One region of the Rhizobium sp. 42MFCr.1 genome, then DNA from elsewhere that is predicted to be linked to it. Evidence: riboswitches for the same ligand, from Rfam matches in the RefSeq annotation. Region 1 holds a riboswitch; the other holds the start of a gene.
The links. A riboswitch is a leader RNA that binds a small molecule or an ion and turns the genes downstream of it on or off. The one in region 1 is predicted to bind thiamine pyrophosphate.
Positions count from the first base shown of each region.

Region 1 (5,319 bases):
TCCGCAAAGGCGGGATGCACAGCGTAGGCGGCGTTCAGCAGTTCCATCATCGAACGCGCCGAGATGGGACCGGCGAACTCGGTCTCGATCATGGTGGCGCCCACCATGAACAGGCCATTTCCACGCGGAACGATATAGACGGGGAAGCGCGGATGCAGCAGGCGAACGGGTCTGGCGAGGTCGACTTCGGGCGTGTGTAGATAGAGCATTTCGCCGCGCACGCCGCGAAGCCCACTCGTTCGCCCAATGCGTGCTGCGCCCGTGCAATCGACGATGTCGTCGTAGCCGGTGGTCTCGGCCACTTGGTCGATGAATGCTACGCCCCGAGCGGCGAGCTTTTCTCGCAGTAGACCCAGCACTCGTCTCGGATCGAGATGTCCTTCCAGCGGGAAGAACAGAGCACGCCTGAAGCGGCCTGCGAGAGCCGGCTCCAATGGGCCGATCTGCTCCTCGCCCAGCCATTCATGGCCGCTGGTGCGGCTGGCAAAGCGATCGAGTTCACCCTGGTCGCGCGCGGGGGCAACGACCAGCGTGCCGTTTCGGTGTACCTCGCCGGGCAGCATCATGTCCCACCGATCGATGGCACCGCGGCCACGCAGCAAGACGGCTTCGTCCGCGCCTTCACGCTCACACCACGGTGCCAGCATGCCGCCCGCGAGCCATGATGCTGCCTGGCCGAAATCTGGATTCGGATCCATAACGGTGACGTCAGCACTTCGAAGAGTGAGTTCGTGCGCGACCGTGAGGCCGGCAACGCCGGCCCCTTTGACGAGGACATGCATCTCAGTCACGCGACTCTTGGATGGTATCGATCGGCATATAGAGATCGCCACCCTCGCGGTATTTCGCCGCCATGGCGTCGAGCCCTTCTTTCTGCGCTTCAGCGCGGATGTCGTGCGAAATCCGCATCGAGCAGAACTTCGGGCCACACATGGAGCAGAAGTGCGCCACCTTGTGCGCTTCCTTCGGCAGCGTCTCGTCGTGGAAGCTGCGGGCCGTCTCCGGATCGAGCGACAGGTTGAATTGATCCTCCCATCGGAATTCGAAGCGGGCGCGCGACAGCGCATCATCGCGCGATTGAGCTGCCGGGTGACCCTTGGCGAGATCGGCGGCGTGGGCGGCGATCTTGTAGGTGATGACGCCGGTCTTCACGTCGTTGCGGTCGGGGAGACCCAGATGCTCCTTCGGGGTGACGTAGCAGAGCATCGCCGTACCGAACCAGCCAATCATCGCAGCACCGATGCCCGAAGTGATGTGGTCATAGCCCGGGGCGATATCTGTCGTCAGTGGTCCCAGCGTGTAGAAAGGCGCCTCGCCGCAGACGGCGAGCTGCTTGTCCATGTTTTCCTTGATCTTGTGCATCGGGACATGGCCCGGGCCCTCGATCATGACTTGGCAGTCCTTGGCCCAGGCGATCTTCGTCAGTTCGCCGAGGGTCTCCAGCTCGGCGAATTGTGCGGCGTCGTTGGCGTCGGCAATCGAACCCGGACGCAGGCCGTCGCCGAGCGAGAAGGAGACGTCATAGGCGCGGCAGATGTCGCAGATCTCCTCGAAATGCTCGTAAAGGAAGCTTTCGCGATGGTGATGAAGACACCACTTGGCCATGATAGAGCCGCCGCGTGAAACGATGCCGGTGACGCGGTTGACCGTAAGTGGGATGTAGTGAAGCCGCACGCCGGCATGGATCGTGAAATAGTCGACGCCCTGCTCCGCCTGCTCGATGAGCGTATCGCGATAGACCTCCCAGGTCAGGTTCTCGGCGATACCCTCGACCTTCTCCAGCGCCTGATAGAGCGGCACGGTGCCGATCGGCAGCGGCGAGTTGCGGATGATCCATTCGCGGATGTTGTGGATGTTGCGGCCGGTGGAGAGATCCATCACGGTGTCGGCGCCCCAGCGCGCGGCCCAGACCATCTTCTCGACCTCTTCGGCCATCGAGGAGGTGACGGCGGAGTTGCCGATATTGGCGTTGATCTTCACCAGGAAGTTCCGGCCGATGATCATCGGCTCGGCTTCCGGGTGGTTGATGTTGGCGGGGATGATGGCGCGGCCGGCGGCGACTTCCTGTCGGACGAATTCCGGGGTGACGTGATCGGGAATATGGGCGCCGAAGCTCTCACCGTCGCGCACAATTGCCTCGGCCTTAGCCTTGCGGCCGAGATTTTCGCGGATGGCGATGAACTCCATCTCGGGCGTGATGATACCGGCGCGCGCATAGGCGAGCTGGGTCACGGCCTTGCCGTCCTTGGCGCGGAGCGGTTGGCGCTTGGCGGGAAATTCCGGCGTCAGCCGCTCGCCGCTGGCAAAGCCGTTATCCTCGGGGCGCACCTGGCGACCCCGATAGGCTTCGACGTCGCCGCGCGCGAGCACCCAGCTGCGGCGCAGTTCCGGAAGCCCCTGCTCGATGCTGATGTCAGCGCCTTCGACCGTATAGATGCCGGAGGAATCATAGACTGTGACCGGTGGCTCGCCCGATGTCGGGTGGACGCTGATTTCGCGCATCGGCACGCGGACATCGGGGTGAATGTCCCCAGGGATGTAGATTTTCCGAGAGGCCGGTAGGGGGCCTGTTGTAACGGTCGGGGTGATGGTCTTTGCGGCAATATTCATGGTTTGAGGCTCCAAGTTTTAAGTTTGGAGACCCAGTCCTCAGCCGGAATGATGAAAAGACGCCGGCACGGATTCCACGCGTGAATCCAATGCTTTCGAGCGCTTGCACCGTCCCTACGCCAGTATGAACTGGATCAGGTTCAACGGGTCACTGCGCACGATAGCAGTATCTCAGCCCCTTGCCGGGACCCCCCTGGTGAATGTAAAAAGGTTAGAGCCAGAGCAGCAAAGCTGTCAAGCCGACTGCCGCAACTACATGGAAAGGTCCAGAGCGCGGCCTTCGAAGAGGCGGCTCTGCGAACCCTCAAGATGCGCCTTCATCAAAGCCCGCGCGTCTTCCGCACGTCCTTCGACGATGGCGAGGTAGATCTTGTTGTGCTCCTCGTAGACCTGCTCGAGGCCCTGACGCGGACCAAGCAGCGATAGGCCGTGAAGGTGCATGCCGACGGCGATGTGGGCCTTCAGGGCATCGATCGAGGCTGTGTAATAGTGGTTGTTGGCGGCTTCGGTGACGGCCCGATGGAAGGTGAAGTCGGCGTCGGTGCGATGGAGCTGGTGGCTGGTCGCCTCGCGCAGATCGGCGAGCGCTGCGGCAATCCTCTGGATCGCCGCTTCGTCACGGCGCTTGGCAGCAAAGTAGGCGGCGGCAGGCTCGATCGTCAGTCGAAACTCGTAGCAGCGCTGGATATCGGCGATCGTCTTGACCGGCGAATAGGAAAGCTGCGTCGTCGGCGAACCGTGGGCGCTGACGAAGGTGCCGGCTCCCTGACGGGCATAGACGATGCCTTGATCGCGCAACCGTGCCAAGGCGTCGCGCACGATCGGACGCGACACGCCGAGCATCGATGCAAGCTCATGCTCACCGGGAAGCCGCGAATCCGGCGGATAGTTTCCCGAGCGGATACGCTCCTGCAACTGGTCGAAGACGCGATCGACCAGCTTGACGGCCTTGCCGCGCTCCGGCTTTGCCGCAGGCGCCGCTTGCGCGTTCGCCGGTACACCGTTTGCTTCGTCCACCTTCACTCTCCCCGTCGGCATGAACTATGCCGCCTGATTCTGCGCGATCAGTCTTACCAAACTATCCGAATTACCGAAGCCCCCGGACTTCACCGCGCAGCGCAGACGCAGGCCGTCTGCCGTTACGACGTCGAACCACGGAATACCCGCCTCGATTTCGCCCTGCGGCCTCAGAACCCGAATGCCGAGCTCGCGAAAAACTGCCAGTGCCGTATCGCCACCGCCGACCATCAGCATGTCCGGGCGCGTCATCTCTATGATGGATTTTACGCCTTTTGCGAAGCGGTCGGCAACTGCCACGGCTTCGCCGCTGATTTCGCCAGTACAGCGGACGAGTAACGGCAAGCCAACTTGTGCGTCGGAAGGCACTGCTCCCATGGATGCATCGATGGCAGCGGCGAGGCAGCCGGTACCCTCCAGCCTGGCCATTTGTGCTGTTGTGATCGGGTCGCGGGAGCCGAAGGCAAAGACGGTCCGGCTCGATGCGGCAAAAGCGTTGCTTGTCCTGTTCGACTGTCCGATCTTGCGGGCAAGTGCAGCTCCGATACCGCGGGCGCCGACAGCAAGGGCCCTCTTCCAATCGCGTGCCTCAACCACTTGGTCGAGATCGCTGTCCGTTTCGGCATCGCGGACCAGCACTTCGGTTCCACCACTTGCATCGAAAAGCTCGGCAATCGGCAGCGGCTTGTCGACACCACGACCGACGACGTGACCGTTGTGGGTCAAACGGTCCTGATCGGGAATGGCCGGCGCCACCACGATTGTCTCGTGACCGAAGACGGCAGCCAAAGCTACGCTTTCCGCTGCAACGTTCCCCTTGAGCCGGGAGTCGATCTTTTTCAGAACGATTTGAGGCGAGGCGGCAAGAAGGGCCTTCGCCGCAGCGCTGACCCTTCCTGCCGCTTCCTCCTCCGGGAGAGCTCTCGAAGCCGTGTTGACCACCACGACCTCGCAACCGGTCGCAAGCGTTTCCGATATGGCACTGACGTCGATCGCGACAGCGACGGAAAGTCCGGCGTCGACAAAGGGGGTTCCCGTGTCGAGCGCGCCGGTCAAATCGTCAGCGATGATCGCGACCTTCAGCGTCATGCAGTCTGTCCTGAGTTGACAGCGTGGCAGGCGACGAGATGGCCAGGCTTGGCTTCCTTCCATTCCGGCACGACCTTGCTGCACACGTCCATGGCGATCGGGCAGCGCGAGTGGAAGCGGCAGCCGCTCGGTGGGTTGAGCGGGCTCGGCACGTCGCCCTGCAGGATCTGGCGCTTGCGCGTGCGCTCCAGCTCCGGATCGGTTTCCGGAACGGCCGACAGCAGCGCCTTGGTGTAGGGGTGCAGCGGGTTCTCGAACAGCTCCTCGCGCGTCGCAAGTTCCGCCAGGCGGCCGAGATACATGACGCCGACGCGGGTACTGATATGTCGGACAACAGCCAGGTCGTGGGCGATGAAGAGGTAAGTCAGGCCATACTTCTCCTGCAGGTCGAGCAGGAGATTGATGATCTGCGCCTGGATCGAGACGTCGAGCGCCGAGATCGCTTCGTCGCAGACGATGAATTTAGGCTGGCAGGCAAGTGCGCGAGCGATGACGACGCGCTGTCGCTGGCCGCCGGAGAGTTCATGCGGATAGCGCTGCGCAAAGCGCGTCGGCAGGCCGACGTCGGTCAGCAGGGTGGCGATCTTGTCCTTGAGCTCCGCT
Region 1 covers NZ_KB897821.1:159,098-164,416, reverse strand. Annotated here, with positions in the region: gene thiO (glycine oxidase ThiO) at 1-782, opposite strand, end outside; gene thiC (phosphomethylpyrimidine synthase ThiC) at 784-2,610, opposite strand; TPP riboswitch at 2,704-2,815, opposite strand; gene C934_RS0106320 (FadR/GntR family transcriptional regulator) at 2,863-3,627, opposite strand; gene C934_RS0106315 (four-carbon acid sugar kinase family protein) at 3,652-4,716, opposite strand; gene C934_RS0106310 (ABC transporter ATP-binding protein) at 4,713-5,319, opposite strand, start outside.

Region 2 (5,319 bases), on a different contig from region 1:
CGGATTCGAGGCTGCTGACGCGATTGTCGAGGGAATCGATGGCGTTTGTATTTGCGGTTACACGCGTATCGAGGCCGGCGATCTCAGTCGTATGGAGGTTGAGAACGTTGGTATTGTTCGTGATGCGCGTCTCGTGATCGGCAAGTTCGTTCGTGTTCTGGGCGACATTCTGATTGGTGGCGTACAGCTGGGAGCCGTTGATCGCATCCGTCGAGGTCGCCGAAATCGTGCCGGGCGCGACGTTGACGATCTTTCGCTCGGCAGCCGGCGCCCCGACGGAGACGACATTGGCGATACCACCATCCGTCGAACCAGCTCCGAGCGCCACCGAATTCTGCCCTGATGACACTGAGCCGGTACCGAGGGCAAGACTATTGGGGCCCTGGGCACTGCTGTTAAATCCAATCGCTGTTGCCTGATTGCCAGAGGACGAACTTCTATTACCAACCGCAGTGCTATTGCCACCACTTGCACTGCTGTCACCTCCGAGCGCGACTGCGCCGCCAGCACTGGCAACGCTTCTAACGCCAGCAGCCAAGGTATCAACACTGGTGCCTTGACTGCCGACCCCAATGGCAGTCGCACCGGCACCCGTCGTCAGGCTTCGAACACCAACGGCCGTGCTGTCCACACTCTGCGCATTGCTGTCGACCCCCAGGGCAGTCGCGCCAGCGCCGGCAGCTCTGCTATTTTCCCCGATGGCTGAGCTGTTGAATCCCGAGGCGTTGCTGCCCAAACCAACCGCGACCGCGCCCCTGTCTGTCGCCTGAGAATTTTGCCCAACTGCCACCGATGATGCACCGGAAGCATTCGTCGTTGTGCCGAGGGCAGTGGCGGCTCCGCCTGTCGCGCTGCTTCGGAAACCGAAAGCGGAGTTTTCTCCCGCGGCGCCCCCCGCTGTCGCATTGGTTCCGCAGGCGACGTCATTGGCACCACCGGCAGTCGCCCCGTCTCCCGAGCCTGTCGTGTTTTCACAGACGAACTGGGCCCGAGCAGGAGCGGGCGAGAATGTTGTTATGGTAGCAGATAGGAGAACACACACGGCAGGAAGCGATACAGATACTGCAGCATGAGGTGTTCGCATCAAGACCTCCCTTCGGTCGCCAACCGAGTTGGACGATTGCATCGGCATTGTCTTGCCGGCCTATTGGCCGCGTGTAATCAAGCAGTCTGGTGGGTCAGAAACGAAAATCGTCGGCCGCCCATGGACCCCGGATTTACCCAGCGAGCGGGAGTATGCCATTTGACACAATTCCAGGAAAGTAAACAAAAATAAGTAAATGCAACACGATCGCTGTTTCGGCTGCCGTCCAACAATGCTTACAGCTGCCGACTTTGGAATAACCGCCGAAATTTTGGAAAGTGCCATGGTTCGGACAAACGAAAACCGGCGCCGGAATCCGTAACAGGTTGCTCACCGAAATCCAGAAGTGAGCAGTTTGCAGGAGGAAATCCAAGTCCTTCCGGCAGCTGTATTATGGCGCGCTATCGGATGAGTGATGCAACCGCCAGAAGGCCGGCAGGCGCCGCGCGCCTCCTGCTGGGCGTTTCCCGGCATCGCCGGGCTCACCCGGCGATGCCCATTTTTTGGATGACAGGCGCGTGCTTCTCTGCGAGAAGAAGGCAATGAGAGACAGGGGCGCCCCTCGAAAGATGGGCTGAGAAGGACCCTTTGAACCTGAACCGGATAATGCCGGCGGAGGGAGTCGCTCGGGACGTTTCGCCTCCTGCGTCAGTCCCCGCGCCTTTCTCCCCGATCGAAAGGCGCACCATGACAGATCAGACTTTGCCGGGAAACCTGCTGAGCGAGTTGCGCGCGCAACCGCCGCTCGTGCACTGCATCACCAACTTCGTTGCCATGAACATCGCAGCCAATGTGCTTCTGGCCGCTGGTGCGTCTCCCGCCATGGTGCATGCCGAAGAAGAGGCTGGCGAGTTTGCGGCGATCGCGGGCGCACTGACAATCAACATCGGCACACTGTCGTCATCCTGGTTGCGCGGGATGGAGGCGGCAGCCCTCGCCGCCAGCCAGTCCGGCAAGCCATGGGTTCTCGATCCGGTCGCCCACTATGCCACCTTATTCCGCCGGGCGGCCGTTGATCGGCTCCTGGAACTCGGTCCGACGGTCATTCGCGGCAACGCCTCCGAGATCATCGCCCTTTCCGGTGGCGAAAGTCAGGGCCAGGGGGTGGACAGTCGTGACGGGGTCGAACAGGCCGAGGAATCCGCCCGGCTGCTTGCAAGGACACACGGTGCAACGGTCGCGGTAACCGGCGTCGTCGATTTCGTCACCGACGGTGAACGAGCTGCCTGGATTGAAGGCGGGTCGGCCTTGATGCCTAAGGTGACCGCACTCGGTTGCGCACTGACCTGCCTCGTCGGAGCATTCACGGCGATCCGGCCTGCCGCGCCGTTCGAGGCAACGGTTGCCGCGCTTACGACCTTTGCTGTTGCCGGCGAGATGGCAGCCAGCAGGGCGGACGGCCCCGGTTCGTTTTCTCCGGCGTTTCTCGATGCGCTTGCAGCGCTTGACGCCCCGCTCCTCGATCGCCATGCGAGGGTGCGTTCCGCATGAGGACCATCGACCTTTCACTTTATCTCGTCCTCGATCCCGGTCTTTGTGCCGGCTTCGGGTTGGTGGAGACCGCGCGGGCGGCTGTTGCCGGCGGAGCGAGCGTTGTCCAGCTGCGCGACAAGCATGCCGATACACCCCTGATGATCGAAACAGGTCGGGCGCTCAAGGCGGCTTTGTCTGGCACGGGTGCCTTGCTCATCGTCAACGATGACGTCGAGGCTGCCGTCGCAATTGGTGCTGACGGTCTGCACATCGGGCAAGAGGACATGGATGCGCCAACTGCCCGCGCGCGGATTGGAGACGATATGATCCTTGGCCTCTCCGTTGAGACCGAGGCACTGGCTGCGGGGATCGATCCGGCAATCGTCGACTACGCGGGTATCGGCCCGGTCTTTGCGACATCAACGAAGGCGGATCACAAGGAGCCGATCGGTTTCGCTGGCCTTGCTCGCCTCGTGCGCATCTGCCCCGTTCCCGCAGTCGCAATCGGCGGGCTGAAGGCGGCTCATGTCGAGGATGTTTTTGCTGCCGGGGCTGACGGTCTTGCCGTCGTCTCTGCAATCTGCGGCACGCGTGACCCTGAGGCGGCGGCTCGCGAGATCGCGGAAAACATCAGAAAGGTTCACCGATGATCCGGAACGTTCTCTCCATTGCCGGGTCCGATCCTTCTGGCGGCGCCGGAATCCAGGCGGACCTGAAGGCCTTCTCCGCCCGCGGTGTCTACGGCATGGCGGCGCTGACCGCGCTGACCGCGCAAAACACACAGGGCGTTTGCGGGGTCCATCTGGTTCCGGCTGCCTTCGTCGCCGACCAGATCAAGGCAGTGTTTGCCGATGTCCGCGTTGATGCAATCAAGATCGGCATGATTGCCAATGCCGAAATCGCCGACGCTGTCGCCGATGCGATCGAACCCCACAAGGGCATTCCGATCGTTCTTGATCCTGTCATGGTCGCCAAGGGCGGGGCTAGCCTCCTCGATCTGTCTGCGGTCGACGTCCTCACCCGGCGGCTGCTGCCGCTTGCGACGCTGCTTACTCCCAATCTTCCGGAAGCCGCAGCACTCCTGCATGGGCCTTCGGCCGATACCCGCGCGGACATGGCTGAGCAGGCGCAAAGCCTGCGTGCTCTTGGCCCGGAGGCGGTGCTGGTCAAGGGCGGTCATCTGCCAAGCCAGGAGAGCCCTGATGTCCTGGCGACAGCCGCGGGACTGAGCTGGTTCGAGGGGCTCCGGATACCGACGGCGAACACGCATGGCACCGGCTGTACGCTATCGAGCGCGCTTGCCGCCGAGCTCGCGAAGGGGGCGACGCTGCCCGAGGCAGTGGCGGATGCGAAAAGCTACCTCGCCCATGCCGTCGCGCAGGCGGATACGCTTTCTGTCGGTTCCGGGCACGGGCCGGTTCAGCATTTTCACGAGCTTTGGACGTTGAGAGAAGGACATTCGAGATGACATTGGCAATCAGCGAACAGACCGTCATCATCACCGGGGCCGGGCGTGGCCTGGGCGCCGCCATCGCTGCTGCCTTTGCCCGCGAAGGCGCGAAGGTCGCAATCAACTACCGCAACAGCCGCATCGAGGCCGAGGCGCTTGCCGCGTCGTTGGGTGATCGTGCCCGAGCCTTCCAGGCGGATGTCCGCGACAGCGAGGCCGTCAAGCGCATGGTGGTCGAGGTCAAGGATACACTCGGTGCGCCGACGACAGTCGTGCACAACGCCTTGACCGACTTCAGCTTCAACGGAGACGCTCGATCGAAGCTCGACCAAATGACCTGGGGTGAAATGACATCACAGCTCGATACGGCCGTGAAGGGGGCTTTGAACCTTATCCAGGCCGCCCGCCCGGACATGGCCACTGCCGGTTTTGGGCGGATCATCACGATCGGCACCAATCTCTTTCAGAACCCGGTGGTGCCTTACCATGACTACACGGCTGCCAAGGGTGCGCTTCTGTCCTTGACCCGCACGGCCGCCGCAGAGCTGGGCCCATCAGGCATTACCGTCAACATGGTCTCGGGCGGGTTGCTCCGCACCACCGAAGCGAGCAGCGCCACACCGGATGCGGTCTTCGATCTGATTGCGGCAAACACGCCCCTCCGGCAAGTGACGACGCCCGAGGAAATGGCTGACGCGGTCCTGTTTTTCGCAAGCCCCTGGGCACGCGCCGTTACCGGGCAGAACCTCATCGTCGACGGCGGACTCGTCTTCGGCTGAGGCAACGCCTCCTCAGGACTTGACCGCACCCGCGGTCAAGCCGGCGATGATGTGCTTCTGCGCCAGGAAGAAGACAATGATGGTTGGCATGATTGTCAGCGTGATGAAAGCGAGCACCAGCTGCCAGGCAGTGCCGAACTCGCCGCGATAAACCATGATGCCGAGCGGCCAGGGATACATCGTCTCCGAATTCAGCATGATCAGCGGCAGGATGTAGCTGTTCCAGCTGCCGACAAAGGAGATGATGCTGACCGTTGCAATGATCGGCCGCGAGAGCGGCAGCGAGATGTGCCAGAAAAACCGGATGTAGCCACAGCCGTCGACGATGGCAGCCTGGAACAATTCTTCCGGAAGGTTGCGAAAATAGTTCCTGAACAAGAGAATGCTCATGCCGAGGCCAAAGGCGACCTGCGGCAGGACAACACCCCAGTAGGAATTCAACAGGCCGAGGTCCCGGATCCGGATGAACAAGGGAAGGATGGCGGTCGCGGCCGGAAACATCAGGCCGATCAGGAAGTAGTTGAGCAGGAAGC
Region 2 covers NZ_KB897839.1:11,281-16,599, forward strand. Annotated here, with positions in the region: gene C934_RS36190 (YadA-like family protein) at 1-1,132, opposite strand, end outside; TPP riboswitch at 1,626-1,722, shown strand; gene thiM (hydroxyethylthiazole kinase) at 1,772-2,575, shown strand; gene thiE (thiamine phosphate synthase) at 2,572-3,207, shown strand; gene thiD (bifunctional hydroxymethylpyrimidine kinase/phosphomethylpyrimidine kinase) at 3,204-4,025, shown strand; gene C934_RS0119970 (3-oxoacyl-ACP reductase) at 4,022-4,786, shown strand; gene C934_RS0119975 (carbohydrate ABC transporter permease) at 4,799-5,319, opposite strand, start outside.
Region 2: linked by a shared signal. The riboswitch ahead of thiM (hydroxyethylthiazole kinase) and the one ahead of thiC (phosphomethylpyrimidine synthase ThiC) in region 1 are both predicted to bind thiamine pyrophosphate.